Regions from separate parts of the Kutzneria sp. NPDC052558 genome, predicted to be linked through region 1. Evidence: predicted binding sites of a transcription regulator. Region 1 holds the regulator's gene; the other holds the start of a gene.
The links. Region 1 encodes HspR, which represses chaperone genes until heat shock. Its sites were predicted from a motif close to ANNTTGAGTNNNNNNNACTCAANNT; they were not measured.
Positions count from the first base shown of each region.

Region 2: a site for HspR is predicted at 3,541-3,565, ahead of lon (endopeptidase La). Genes of this name have one in related genera too.

Region 1 is NZ_JBIUAG010000008.1:364,682-371,028, reverse strand. It holds gene ACIG5F_RS17850 ((Fe-S)-binding protein) at 1-363, opposite strand, end outside; gene dnaK (molecular chaperone DnaK) at 596-2,446, shown strand; gene grpE (nucleotide exchange factor GrpE) at 2,443-3,039, shown strand; gene dnaJ (molecular chaperone DnaJ) at 3,064-4,245, shown strand; gene ACIG5F_RS17830 (heat shock protein transcriptional repressor HspR) at 4,245-4,670, shown strand; gene ACIG5F_RS17825 (FAD-binding oxidoreductase) at 4,821-5,924, opposite strand; gene ACIG5F_RS17820 (pyridoxamine 5'-phosphate oxidase family protein) at 6,331-6,347, shown strand, end outside.
Region 2 is NZ_JBIUAG010000015.1:78,808-85,154, reverse strand. It holds gene cobN (cobaltochelatase subunit CobN) at 1-2,245, opposite strand, end outside; cobalamin riboswitch at 2,210-2,354, opposite strand; gene ACIG5F_RS26370 (SAM-dependent methyltransferase) at 2,498-3,316, opposite strand; gene lon (endopeptidase La) at 3,577-5,916, shown strand; gene ACIG5F_RS26360 (TetR/AcrR family transcriptional regulator) at 5,951-6,347, opposite strand, start outside.

The DNA of each region.
Region 1 (6,347 bases):
GCCGACGCCGAGCACCTCGGTGACGAGGTTCCACACCGCCCAGTCGCCGATGACCGGCCAGTGCCAGGCCGGCACGAAGACCTCGCCGTAGGCCTCGAACAGCACGAGGGAGCCGATCAGGAAGCCCCACATCACCAGCCAGTGCCACGGCGCGACGGTGCGCACCTTGGCCATCCTGGTGTGCGCCGCGAACTCCTTGACCAGGGTGCCGAGCCTGGGCAGGAACGGGCCGTTGCGGGTGGGGTCGGGCTGACCGAGCCGGATGGTTCGCACCTGGCGCAGCACGGCCGCGGCGAACATCCCCCACGCGACGACGCTGACGGCAACACCGATCACGCCGAGCGTGATCTGTAGAGCACCCATTGCTCCCTCGCCCCTTCGCTACGGACAAGTCGTCCAGGGAGCCTAAACGAAGTTACTGGTCAGTAACTACTTGACGTGGCCGGGATCGCACAGCGGTGGGAACATCCGAGTCGGGTCTCGCGTTGGACGAGCAGGAAGCTTGAGCGGACTGGACTCAACTCCGGTTCGCCTGGCAAACTTGAGTCGACGCTGCTCAACCGGCAGCGGAGCACCAGTATCGGGAGGCAGTTCAATGGCGCGTGCGGTCGGCATCGACCTGGGGACGACCAACTCCGTCGTCGCCGTCCTTGAGGGCGGTGAGCCGACGGTGATCGCCAACTCCGAGGGTTCGCGCACCACCCCGTCCATCGTGGCGTTCGCCAAGAACGGCGAGGTTCTGACCGGTCAGCCGGCCAAGAACCAGGCCGTCACCAACGTGGACCGGACGATCCGTTCGGTCAAGCGTCACATCGGGACGTCGTGGACCCAGGAGATCGACGACAAGAAGTACACCGCGCAGGAGATCTCCGCGCGGGTGCTGATGAAGCTGAAGCGGGACGCGGAGGCCTACCTGGGCGAGGAGATCACCGACGCGGTGATCACCGTCCCTGCCTACTTCGAGGACGCGCAGCGGCAGGCCACCAAGGAGGCCGGCCAGATCGCGGGCCTCAACGTGCTGCGGATCGTGAACGAGCCCACCTCCGCCGCCCTGGCCTACGGCCTGGACAAGGGCGAGAAGGAGCAGACCATCCTGGTCTTCGACCTCGGTGGCGGCACCTTCGACGTCTCGCTGCTGGAGCTGGGCGACGGCGTGGTCGAGGTGCGCGCGACCTCGGGTGACAACCACCTGGGCGGCGACGACTGGGACCAGCGCATCGTCAACTGGCTGGTGGAGAAGTTCAAGTCCGCCAACGGCATCGACCTGACCAAGGACAAGATGGCGTTGCAGCGGATCCGGGAGGCCGCGGAGAAGGCCAAGATCGAGCTCTCCTCCTCCTCCACCGCCAGCATCAACCTGCCCTACATCACCGTGGACAGCGACAAGAACCCGCTGTTCCTGGACGAGACCCTGTCCCGGGCCGAGTTCCAGCGGATCACCTCCGACCTGCTGGACCGCTGCCGCGCGCCGTTCAACAACGTGATCAAGGACGCCGGCATCAAGGTCGGCGACATCGACCACGTGGTGCTGGTCGGCGGTTCCACCCGCATGCCGGCGGTGACCGAGCTGGTCAAGGAGCTGACCGGCGGCCGCGAGCCGAACAAGGGCGTGAACCCGGACGAGGTCGTCGCCGTGGGCGCCGCGCTGCAGGCCGGCGTGCTCAAGGGCGAGGTCAAGGACGTCCTGCTGCTCGACGTCACCCCGCTGTCCCTGGGCATCGAGACCAAGGGCGGCGTGATGACCAAGCTCATCGAGCGCAACACCACCATCCCCACCAAGCGGTCCGAGATCTTCACCACGGCCGACGACAACCAGCCGTCCGTGCAGATCCAGGTCTTCCAGGGTGAGCGCGAGATCGCCTCGCACAACAAGAAGCTCGGCATGTTCGAGCTGACCGGCCTCCCGCCGGCCCCGCGCGGCGTGCCGCAGATCGAGGTCACCTTCGACATCGACGCCAACGGCATCGTGCACGTCCAGGCCAAGGACCTGGGCACCGGCAAGGAGCAGTCGATGACCATCACCGGCGGCTCGGCGCTGCCGAAGGAGGACATCGACCGCATGGTCAAGGACGCCGAGGAGCACGCGGAGGAGGACAAGCGCCGCCGCGAGGAGGCCGAGACCCGCAACCAGGCGGAGACCCTGGTCTACAGCACCGAGAAGTTCATCAAGGACAACGACGAGAAGCTGCCGGCCGACACCAAGGAGAAGGTGCAGGCGGCCATCGTCGAGGCCCAGGAGGCCTTGAAGGGCACCGACATCGGGGCCATCAAGACCGCGGTGGAGAAGCTGGCCACCGAGTCGCAGGCGCTGGGCTCGGCCCTGTACGCCAACGCCCCGGGCGCCGAGGGCGCGGCCGCCGGCGGCGACGCCCCGGGCGCGCAGGCCGGCCCGCAGGCCGACAACGTGGTTGACGCCGAGATCGTGGACGAGGACCCGAAGAAGTGAGCGACGAGCAGGAGCAGCCGGTGGTCGTGAACGACCGCCGACGGATCGACCCGGAGACGGGCCAGGTCCGCGAGCCGGAGCCGGGCGAGCTGGCCGACGAGACCCTGGAGTCCGCCGGCCGGCACGCCGCCGAGGACGCCGTGGCCGACCCGGCCGCGGAGTTCAAGGCGCAGCTGGACGAGCGCACCGCCGACCTGCAACGACTCCAGGCCGAGTACGCCAACTACCGCAAGCGGGTGGAGCGGGACCGCGAGGTCAACGCGACGGCCGCCAAGGGGCAGATCGTCACCGAGCTGCTGGGCGTACTCGACGACGTCGAGCGGGCGGCCGCGCACGGCGACCTGACCGGCGCGTTCAAGTCGGTCAGCGACAAGCTGGTGGCGGTGCTCCAGGCCAGCGGCCTCGAGCCGTTCGGCCACGAGGGCGAGGAGTTCGACCCCTCGGTGCACGAGGCGGTGCAGCACAACACCTCGGCCGAGGTGACCGGGCCGACCGTGACCGCGGTGTTGCGGCGCGGCTACCGGTTCGGCGAGCGCCTGCTCCGGCCGGCGCTGGTCGCGGTCACCGATCATGAGCCGGCCGCAGCTGAGTAACACGAACGAAGGGAGGGACGCCCGGTGAGCGCACGGGATTGGATCGACAAGGATTTCTACGGCGACCTGGGCGTCTCCTCCGACGCCTCGGCCGACGAGATCAAGAAGGCGTACCGCAAGCTGGCTCGGGAGCTGCACCCCGACGCCAACCCCGGCGACGCCAAGGCCGAGGCCCGCTTCAAGTCGGTCTCGCAGGCCTACGGCGTGCTCTCGGACGCCGAGAAGCGCAAGCAGTACGACGAGGCTCGGCGGCTGTTCGGCTCCGGCGGGTTCCGGCCCGGCGGCGGCTTCGGCGGCGGCACGAGCTCGTTCGACCTGGGTGACCTGTTCGGCGGGGCCCAGGCCGGCGGCGGCGCCGGCGCGGGCGGCCTCGGCGACCTGCTGGGCGGTCTGTTCGGCGGCCGCGGCCGCGGCGCGTCGGCAGCCTCGGCCAACCGGCCCAAGCGCGGCGACGACGTCGAGACCGACGTGCGGATCGACTTCGTGGAGGCGGTCAAGGGCGCGACCGTGCCGCTGCGGCTGTCCAGCCCCTCCACCTGCGGCACCTGCCACGGGTCGGGGGCCAAGCCCGGCACCACCCCGCGCACCTGCCCGACCTGCAAGGGCGCCGGCCTGGTCAGCCGCAGCCAGGGCGCGTTCGCGTTCAGCGAGCCGTGCCGCGACTGCCGGGGCACCGGCAAGATCATCGACGACCCGTGCCCGGAGTGCGGCGGCGAGGGCGTGAGCACCAAGGTGCGCACCCTGACCGTGCGGATCCCGGCCGGCGTCGACGACGGCCAGCGGATCCGGCTGGCCGGCCAGGGCGAGCCCGGGCGCAACGCCGGCCCCAACGGCGACCTGTTCGTGCGGGTGCACGTCGCGCCGCACGCGGTGTTCGGACGTTCCGGTGACGATCTCACCGTGACGGTCCCGGTGACCTTCCCCGAGCTGGCGCTGGGCACCACACTGACGGTGCCGACGCTGGACTCGAAGGTCAACGTGAAGGTGCACCCGGGCACGGCCAGCGGCCGGATCCTGCGGGTGCGCGGCAAGGGCATCGAACGGCGGGACGGCCGCAAGGGCGACCTGCTGGTGACGCTCCAGGTGGCGGTGCCGTCCCGACTGGAGGGCAAGGCCGAGGAGGCGCTCAGGGCGTACGCCGAGGCCACCGCCGACCACGACCCGCGAGCCGAGCTGGACGAGCTGCTGGGGAAGGGTGACACGTGATGGGCAACCCGTTCTCGTTTCCGCCTGGCACCAACGAGGACACCCCGGTTTTCGTGATCTCGGTGGCCGCCCAGCTGTCCGGGCTGCACGCGCAGACCCTGCGCAGCTACGACCGGCTCGGCCTGGTCTCGCCCGGCCGGGCCAGCGGCGGCGGCCGGCGCTACTCGGCCCGGGACATCTCCCTGCTCCGCGAGGTGCAGCGGCTGTCCCAGGAGGAGGGCGTCAACCTGGCCGGCATCAAGCGCATCATCGACCTGGAGAACCAGGTGGACGCGCTGAAGTCCCGGCTGACCGAGGTGCTGGAGGAGCTGGCCGCCGCCCACGCGGCGGCCGAGCAGGCGGCCGCCGCCGTGCACGCCTCCTACCGCCGGGACCTGGTCCCGGTCCGCCAGCAGCAGATCGTCGTCTGGAAGCCGAAAAAATAGGCGGACCCGGCGAGCGAACCCCTGCGAGTCACGCTCTCGGGCACCTCGGCGAGTTCCGCCCTCGGGCATTTTCCAGCGTGGTTGCGCTGGGTGGGTGGGCCCGAGGACGGAACTCTCCAGCCCGAGAACGTGACTCGCGTCCGCCTCGTGTCAGTCCAGCGTGAAGGGGTCGTAGCGGATGTGGTCCAGGGGGGTGCCGGCGACCAGCATGCGGGACACGGTGGCGCGGATCATCGCCGGGGAGCCGCAGACCAGGACCTCGCGGTCGGACCAGGAGCCGTAGCGGGTGACGACGTCGGCCAGCGAGCCGTGCTCGTAGCCCTGTAGGCCCGGCTCCGACTCGACCACCGGCACCACCGTCAGCCACGGGTTGCTCTGGGCGATGCGCTGGAGGTTGTCCAGGTCGTAGAGGTCCTCGCGGGTGCGGCCGCCGACGAACAGGTGCACCCGGGGGTTCTCGCCCCACTGGGCCAGGTTGTCCAGGATGGCCCGCATCGGGGTGACGCCGGTGCCGCCGGCGACCATGAGGATGTCCTTGCCGGCCTCGCGGTCCACGGCCAGCCGGCCCATCGGCGCGCCGATGCGCCACTGGTCGCCGATCTGGGTGTGGGCCACGATCGAGCGGCTGACCCAGCCGCTGTTCACGGCCCGCACGTGGAACTCCATGGTGCCGTCCTCGCGCGGCGCGTTGGCCGGGCTCAGGTAGCGCCACAGCCGGGGCCGCTGCGGGGTCTCCACGCTCACGTACTGGCCGGGCTGGTAGGGCACCGGGTAGTCGGGCTGCACCCGCACCATGGCCAGGCCCCAGCTCAGCCGCTTGTGCTCGACCACGGTGGCCGGCCAGAAGGCCGGGCCCTCGTCGGCCGCGGCGGCCTCCTGCATGGACCGGGCCATGATCGTGTACGCCTCGGCCCAGGCCCGCTCCACCTGCGGCGTCCAGGCCTTGCCGGCGAACTTCTTGATCGAGGCCAGCAGTGCGGTGCCGACCGACTCGTAGTGGCTGGCCACCACGCCGAACTTGCGGTGGTCGCGGCCGAGCTGGCGCAGGAACGGGATCAGGTCGTCGGGGCGGTCGACCATCTGGACGACGTGCACCAGCGCGCGCAGCAGGCGGCTGCGCTGCACCTCCATGTTCACCGGGAACATGTCACGGGTGGTCGGCGCGAGGCTGAACAGCATCCCGTAGAAGAACTTCGCCACTTCCTCGGCGCACGGCTCTACCACCGCGAAGCTTTCGCGAATCATCCGCACCATCGCGGTGACACCCGGTGGCGGTTCGCGGTGAGGAGTGGTTGAAGGCAAGGGGTTCAACACGGCGTTGGCTGTCATGGTCCGGGCGCAGTCTCCACGTAGTCAGGGGAACCTGGCAAGCTTCGGGACACCTGGTCAGGCGCCTCCATGGTCAAGCATCCGTCCCCCGACAGGGTGGACCCTAACTCGACATCGGGTCTTTGTGGGACTTGATGCCACGTTCGAGTGGACCGGCGTAACTAACCGTTGACAGACCATCCTACGAACGGGCGAACAAGCCGCCGGGGGTGTGCAGAACGCGGTCGGCATGGCACGGTGGGCCACCGTGACCCCCGTCCACCTTGCTCCGACCGGTACCGCCGGTCCAGAGCTGCTCCAACTGGAGCTGTCGGACGCACCGTCCCCCGCGGTGACCGACATCACCCT
Region 2 (6,347 bases), on a different contig from region 1:
TCACCAGCCGGCGGGCCAGCTCCTCCAGCAGGTCCACCACGTCCGCGCCGGTCTGGGCTGGACCCTCGACCAGTTCGGACAGTCGGCCGGCATCGACGCGGGCGCCGGGGTCGGCCAGCAGCGCCTCCTCGTCCAGTCCGAAGTGGACGGCCAGCGCCGCCCGCAGTCCGGTGATCGCGCCGACCTTGCCGCCGAACACCTGGCGGGCCCGCAGCACCGCCAGCACGTCGTTGACCAGCTCCTCGCCCTCCGGGGCGCGGCCGAGGACATGCAGGCCGTCCCGGATCTGCACGTCCTTGATCTCGCACAGGTAGCCGTCGATGTGCATGACGAAGTCGTCGAAGTCGTCCTCGCCGGGGACCTCGGCCTGGTGCAGGTCGTGGTGCAGCTTGGCGCTGGTGACCAGTTCCCAGATCTGGCCGCGCACGGTGGCGAGCTTGGACGGGTCCAGGGCCTGCACGGTGGCGTACTCGTCGAGCAGCTGCTCCAGCTTGGCCATGTCGCCGTAGGTGTCGGCGCGGGCCATCGGCGGGATCATGTGGTCGACCACCGTGGCGTGCGCGCGGCGCTTGGCCTGCGTGCCCTCGCCCGGATCGTTGACGATGAACGGGTAGATCATCGGCAGGCTACCGAGCACCGCGTCCGGCGCGCAGTCGTCGGCCAGGCCCAATCCCTTGCCCGGCAACCACTCCAGCGTGCCGTGCTTGCCAAGGTGCAGCACCGCGTGCGCGCCGAACTCGTGCTCCAGCCAGCGGTAGGCGGCCAGGTACTGGTGCGAGGGCGGCAGGTTCGGGTCGTGGTAGATGGCCACCGGGTTCTCGCCGAAGCCGCGCGGCGGCTGGATCATCAGCATCACGTTGCCGAAGCGCAGCGAGGCCACGTAGATCTCGTCGTCGGTCACGTAGAGCTGGCCGGGGGCCGCGCCCCAGTGCTCGGCGACACCGTCCTTGAAGGACTGTGGCAGCGCGTCGAACCAGGTCCGGTAGGTGGCGGCCGGGACCTTGATGGCCGCGCCGGACATCTGCTCCTCGGTCAGCCAGTCCACGTCGTGCCCGCCGGCGGCGATCAGCCGGTGGATCAGCGTGTCGCCGTCCAGTGTGGACACATCGAGGCCGCCGAGGTCGTAGCCCTGCTCGGCCATGCGCCGCAGCAGGATCACCGCCGAGGCCGGCGTGTCCAGGCCGACCGCGTTGCCGACCCGGGCGTGCTTCGTCGGGTACGACGACAGCACGATCGCGACCTTCTTGTCCTTGTTCTCCAGGTGCCGCAGCCGCGCCAGCCCCACCGCCGTGCCGGCCACGCGGGCGGCCCGCTCCGCGTCGGCCACGTACACCGGGATGCCGTCCGGGCCGTTCTCCTTGAAGGAGAAGGGAACCCCGATCAGCCGGCCGTCGAACTCCGGGATCGCAACCTGCATCGCCGCGTCCATCGGCGTCAGCGCCGCGTCCGAGTCCCGCCAGGTCGCCCGGGACGACGTGAGGCAGAGTCCTTGTAGGACCGGGATGTCCAGCTGCGCCAACGCCCCCGCGTCCCAGGCGTCTTCATCGCCGCCCGCGCTGGCGTCCGCCGCCACCGCCCCGCCGGCCGCCAGCACCGTCGCCACCACCGCGTCGCAGCGGCCCAACGTCTCCAGCAGGCCATCCGACTCGTCGCCGGCCAGGCCGCGCAGGGAGCCGCAGAACACCGGCAGCACGTTGGCCCCCGCCGCCTCCACCGCGTCGGCCAGTGTGTCCACGAACGCCGTGTTCCCGGCCAGCGCGTGCGCCCGGTAGAACACGATGCCCACCGTCGGCTTGCCCTCCTGGCGCCGCCGCTTCCCGTGCACGCCGAACACCGGGGTCCGCGCCGGCGGCTCGAAGCCCTCGCCGGTCAGCAACACCGTGTCCGACAGGAAGTTGGCCAGCTGGCCCAGGTTGGCCGGGCCGCCCTCCACCAGGTAGGCAAGCGCTTGCGTGGCCACCCCCGCCGGCACCGTCGAGGCCGCCATCAGCTCCGCGTCCGGCGTCGCCTCCCCGCCCAGGCACACCACCGGCTTGCCGCCGGCCAGGACCGCGTCCAGGCCCTCCTCCCAGGCCCGCTTGCCGCCCAGCAGCCGCACCACCACCAGGTCCGCCTCGGCAAGCAGCCCCGGCAGCTCCTCGACCTCCAGCCGGGCCGGGTTGCCGACCGTGTAGTCGGCCCCGCTGGCCCTCGCCGCCAACAGGTCCGTGTCTGCCGTCGAAAGCAGCAGGACGCGCGAAGTCATCAGCCGTACCCTCCTCGGGGTCCCGCGCCCCGGGTAGAGACATCACGGCCGGTGGTGGAGTGTCTGGCTTTCACAGTGGCGCGACCGCCCCGGACTCCCACCGGGTTCCTCGCTCCCACCGCCGTCTGGTCCGACCCAGCCTAGCCACCCCCCGCCCCCACCCAGCCCCAGCGAGAGCATCTTCGCGCTTGGAAGGGGGCTTTCCTTCACTCGGAGTGGAGGAAAGCCCCCTTCCAAGCGTCAGAGTCAGAGTCAGAGACAGGGCTTGTGGCCGACGCCGCCGTAGGAGAGGTGGACCTTGCCCTCGTTCTGCTCGCTCCACTCCGAGCGCCACTGCCGCACCGGCACCACGCCCGGCGGCACCAGGTCCAGGCCGGTGAAGAACTTGGCGACCTCGCCGTACGGCCGGGGGTGCAGCTGGGCGCTGATCTGCCGGTAGATGCCCTCGACCCGGCTCACCCCCGGGAGCTGGTCCTCGGGCACGAAATCGACGGTGGCGTGGGACAGGGCCAGGAAGCTGCCGGGGGCCAGCGCGGTGCGGTACGCCTCGACCAGACCCTGGGGATCGTCGTCGTCGGGCAGGTAGTGCAGCACGGCGATGGCGATCAGCCCCACCGGCCGGGAGAAGTCGATCATGTCGCGGACCGCGGGCAGGTTCAGCACCGAATCGGGGTGGCGCAGGTCGGCCCGCACCGAGGCGACCAGCGGGTTGGCGCCGAGAATGGTCCGACTGTGGGCCACCGCGATGGGCTCGTTGTCCACGTAGACCACCCGCGCGTCGGGGGCGAGGCGGTGGGCGATCTCGTGCACGTTGCCCACGGTCGGAATGCCGGAGCCGAGGTCGAGGAACTGGTCGACGCCGGCCTCGACCAGCGCGGTGACCGCCCGCCGCAGGAAGGACCGGCTGGCCCGCATGCCGTTGGCCACCTCGGGCATGGCCTGCACGGCCTGCTTGGCCGCCCGCCGGTCGACCGCGAAGTTGTGGGCCCCGCCCAGGAAGTAGTCGAGGATCCGGGCCGGGTTGGGGCGGTCCAGGTCGACGTCGGCCGGTATCCACCGAGGACGGTGCATCGGCGCGACCCCTTCCCCTAGATTCACCCGATCGTGTTAATGGTGGAGGTGGCCCCGGTCGGTGTCCACCGCGCACGGGTCACGAACACGCAGGCATTTTGTCGGATCACCGCGCGTTGCACCCGTTGGTCCAGTCCCGATGGGCGCGGTTGGCGGTCACGCAGCGTCACAAATGCTGATCGCCATCAGCGAACGCAACTTCGGGAACACATCCGAGCTCCAGTTGGTTGAGCCAGTACGACTCAACCTTGGAGGAAGACGTGAGCGAAACACTGGCACTCCCGGTGCTCCCGCTGGACGACGTGGTCGTGCTGCCCGGCATGGTGGTGCCGGTCAAGCTCGCCGACGCGGAGATCCGCGCCGCCGTCGAGGCCGCGCAGGCCGGCGACACCGGCTCGAAGGTGCTGCTGGTGCCCCGGTTGGAGGGCAAGTACGCGAAGGTGGGCACCCTGGCAGTGATCACCCAGATCGGCCGGCTGCCCGGCGGCGAGCGCGCCGCCGTGGTCCGCGGCACCGACCGCGTGCGGATCGGCACCGGCACGACCGGCCCCGGGGCGGCGCTGTGGGTGGAGGCCGAGATCCAGGACGAGCCTGCGGTCGACGACGCCACCCGTGAGCTGGCCAAGGAGTACCGCACCCTGGTCACCTCCATCCTCCAGCAGCGGGGCGCGTGGCAGGTGGTCGACTCGGTGCAGGGCGTCGACGACCCCTCGGCGCTGGCCGACCTGGCCGGCTACGCCTCCTACATCACCGACGAGCAGAAGATCTGGCTGCTGGAGACCGTCGACGTCCGCGAGCGGCTGGAGAAGCTGCTGGCCTGGGGCCGTGAGCACATGGCCGAGCTGGACGTGGCCGAGACGATCCGCAAGGACGTCAAGGAGGGCATGGAGAAGCAGCAGCGGGAGTTCCTGCTGCGCCAGCAGCTGGCGGCCATCCGCAAGGAACTGGCCGAGCTGGACGGCAAGCCGGCGTCCGAGGAGCAGGACTACCGGGCCCGGGTCGAGGCGGCCACGCTGCCGGAGAAGGTGCACGAGGCCGCGATGGCCGAGGTGGACAAGCTGGAGCGCACCTCCGAGCAGTCCCCCGAGGTCAGCTGGATCCGCACCTGGCTGGACACGGTCCTGGACATCCCGTGGAACACCCGCACCGAGGACGCGTACGACATCAAGGGCGCGCGGGCGGTGCTGGACGCCGACCACTCGGGCCTGGACGACGTGAAGGAACGGATCATCGAGCACCTCGCGGTGCGGCGGCGCCGGGAGGACAAGGGCCTCGGGGTCGTCGGCGGCCGGCGCAGCGGCGCCGTGCTCGCGCTCGTGGGCCCGCCCGGCGTCGGCAAGACCTCGCTGGGCGAGTCGGTGGCGCGGGCCATGGGCCGCAAGTTCGTCCGGGTCGCCCTGGGCGGCGTGCGGGACGAGGCCGAGATCCGCGGCCACCGGCGCACCTACGTGGGCGCGCTGCCCGGCCGCATCGTGCGGGCCATCAAGGAGGCCGGCTCGATGAACCCGGTCGTGCTGCTGGACGAGGTCGACAAGGTCGGCTCCGACTACCGCGGCGACCCGACGGCGGCCCTGCTTGAGGTGCTCGACCCGGCCCAGAACCACACCTTCCGGGACCACTACCTGGAGGTCGAGCTGGACCTGTCGGACGTGGTGTTCCTGGCCACGGCCAACGTGCTGGAGTCCATCCCCGGCCCGCTGCTGGACCGCATGGAGCTGGTCCGGCTGGACGGCTACACCGAGGACGAGAAGGTTGTCATCGCCCGTGACCACCTGCTGGCCCGCCAGCTGGAGCGCGCCGGTCTAACCACCGAGGACGTCACCGTCAAGGAGGACGCGCTGCGTCGGCTGGCCGCGGAGTACACCCGGGAGGCCGGGGTCCGCGACCTGGAGCGGTCGATCGCCCGTGTGCTGCGCAAGGCGGCCGTGGACGAGGAGAAGCTCCCGCTGACTGTGGGCGCGGACAACCTGCCGGACTTCCTCGGCCGGCCGCGGCACACCCCGGAGTCGGCCGAGCGCACCTCGGTGCCGGGTGTGGCCACCGGCCTGGCGGTCACCGGCGTCGGCGGCGACGTGCTGTTCGTCGAGGCCTCGCTGGCCGACCCGGAGACGGGCTCGACCGGGGTGTCGCTGACCGGGCAGCTGGGCGACGTGATGAAGGAGTCGGCGCACATCGCGCTGAGCTACCTCCGTTCGCACGGGGCCGAGCTGGAGCTGCCGGTCGGTGACCTGAAGGACCGCGGCGTGCACGTCCACGTGCCGGCCGGCGCGGTGCCGAAGGACGGCCCCAGCGCCGGTGTCACGATGACCACGGCCCTGGCGTCGCTGCTGTCCGGCCGTCCCGTCCGCTCGGACGTGGCCATGACCGGCGAGGTGTCGCTGACCGGACGGGTCCTGCCCATCGGCGGCGTCAAGCAGAAGCTGCTGGCGGCGCACCGGGCCGGCCTCACGACCGTGTTGCTGCCCAAGCGGAACGAGCCGGACCTGGACGACGTGCCGGCCGCGGTCCGGGAGCAGCTGGAGGTGCACCTGGTTGCCGATGTCCGCGAGGTGCTGGAGATCGCGCTCCAGCCGGTGAACGCGCCGGTGCTCAGCGCCTGAGCCGACCGAATAGCCGAGCGTGGCCCGCTTCTGTTCAGCGGGCCACGCTCTTTTCTATGCCCGCCAGCACACAGCGCAGCCCGAAGGCGAACTGGTCCTCGTAGCTGAGGTCGTCGGCCTCGATCATCCGGCGCAGCAGCGCGGGATAGGCGCCGCTGTCCACGACGACCTCTTTGACGTACGGGGAGACCGCCGCGCGGAACTCGTCCTTGCTCATTCCGCTGCGGCGCACGGCTTCCAGCTCCGAGAGCTCGGACAGCACGGCCCCGTGCACGTAGTTGGAGACGACGCCCAGCAGCGCCGCGGCCGTGGTGGTGTCCTCGGTCGCCCCGGCGGCGGCCAGCATCGCGAAGTTGGCTGTGCGCAAGGCATTCGGCCCCAGCGGGGCCCGGCCGCCCAGCTCGGTGGCCAGCCACGGGTGGCGCAGCATC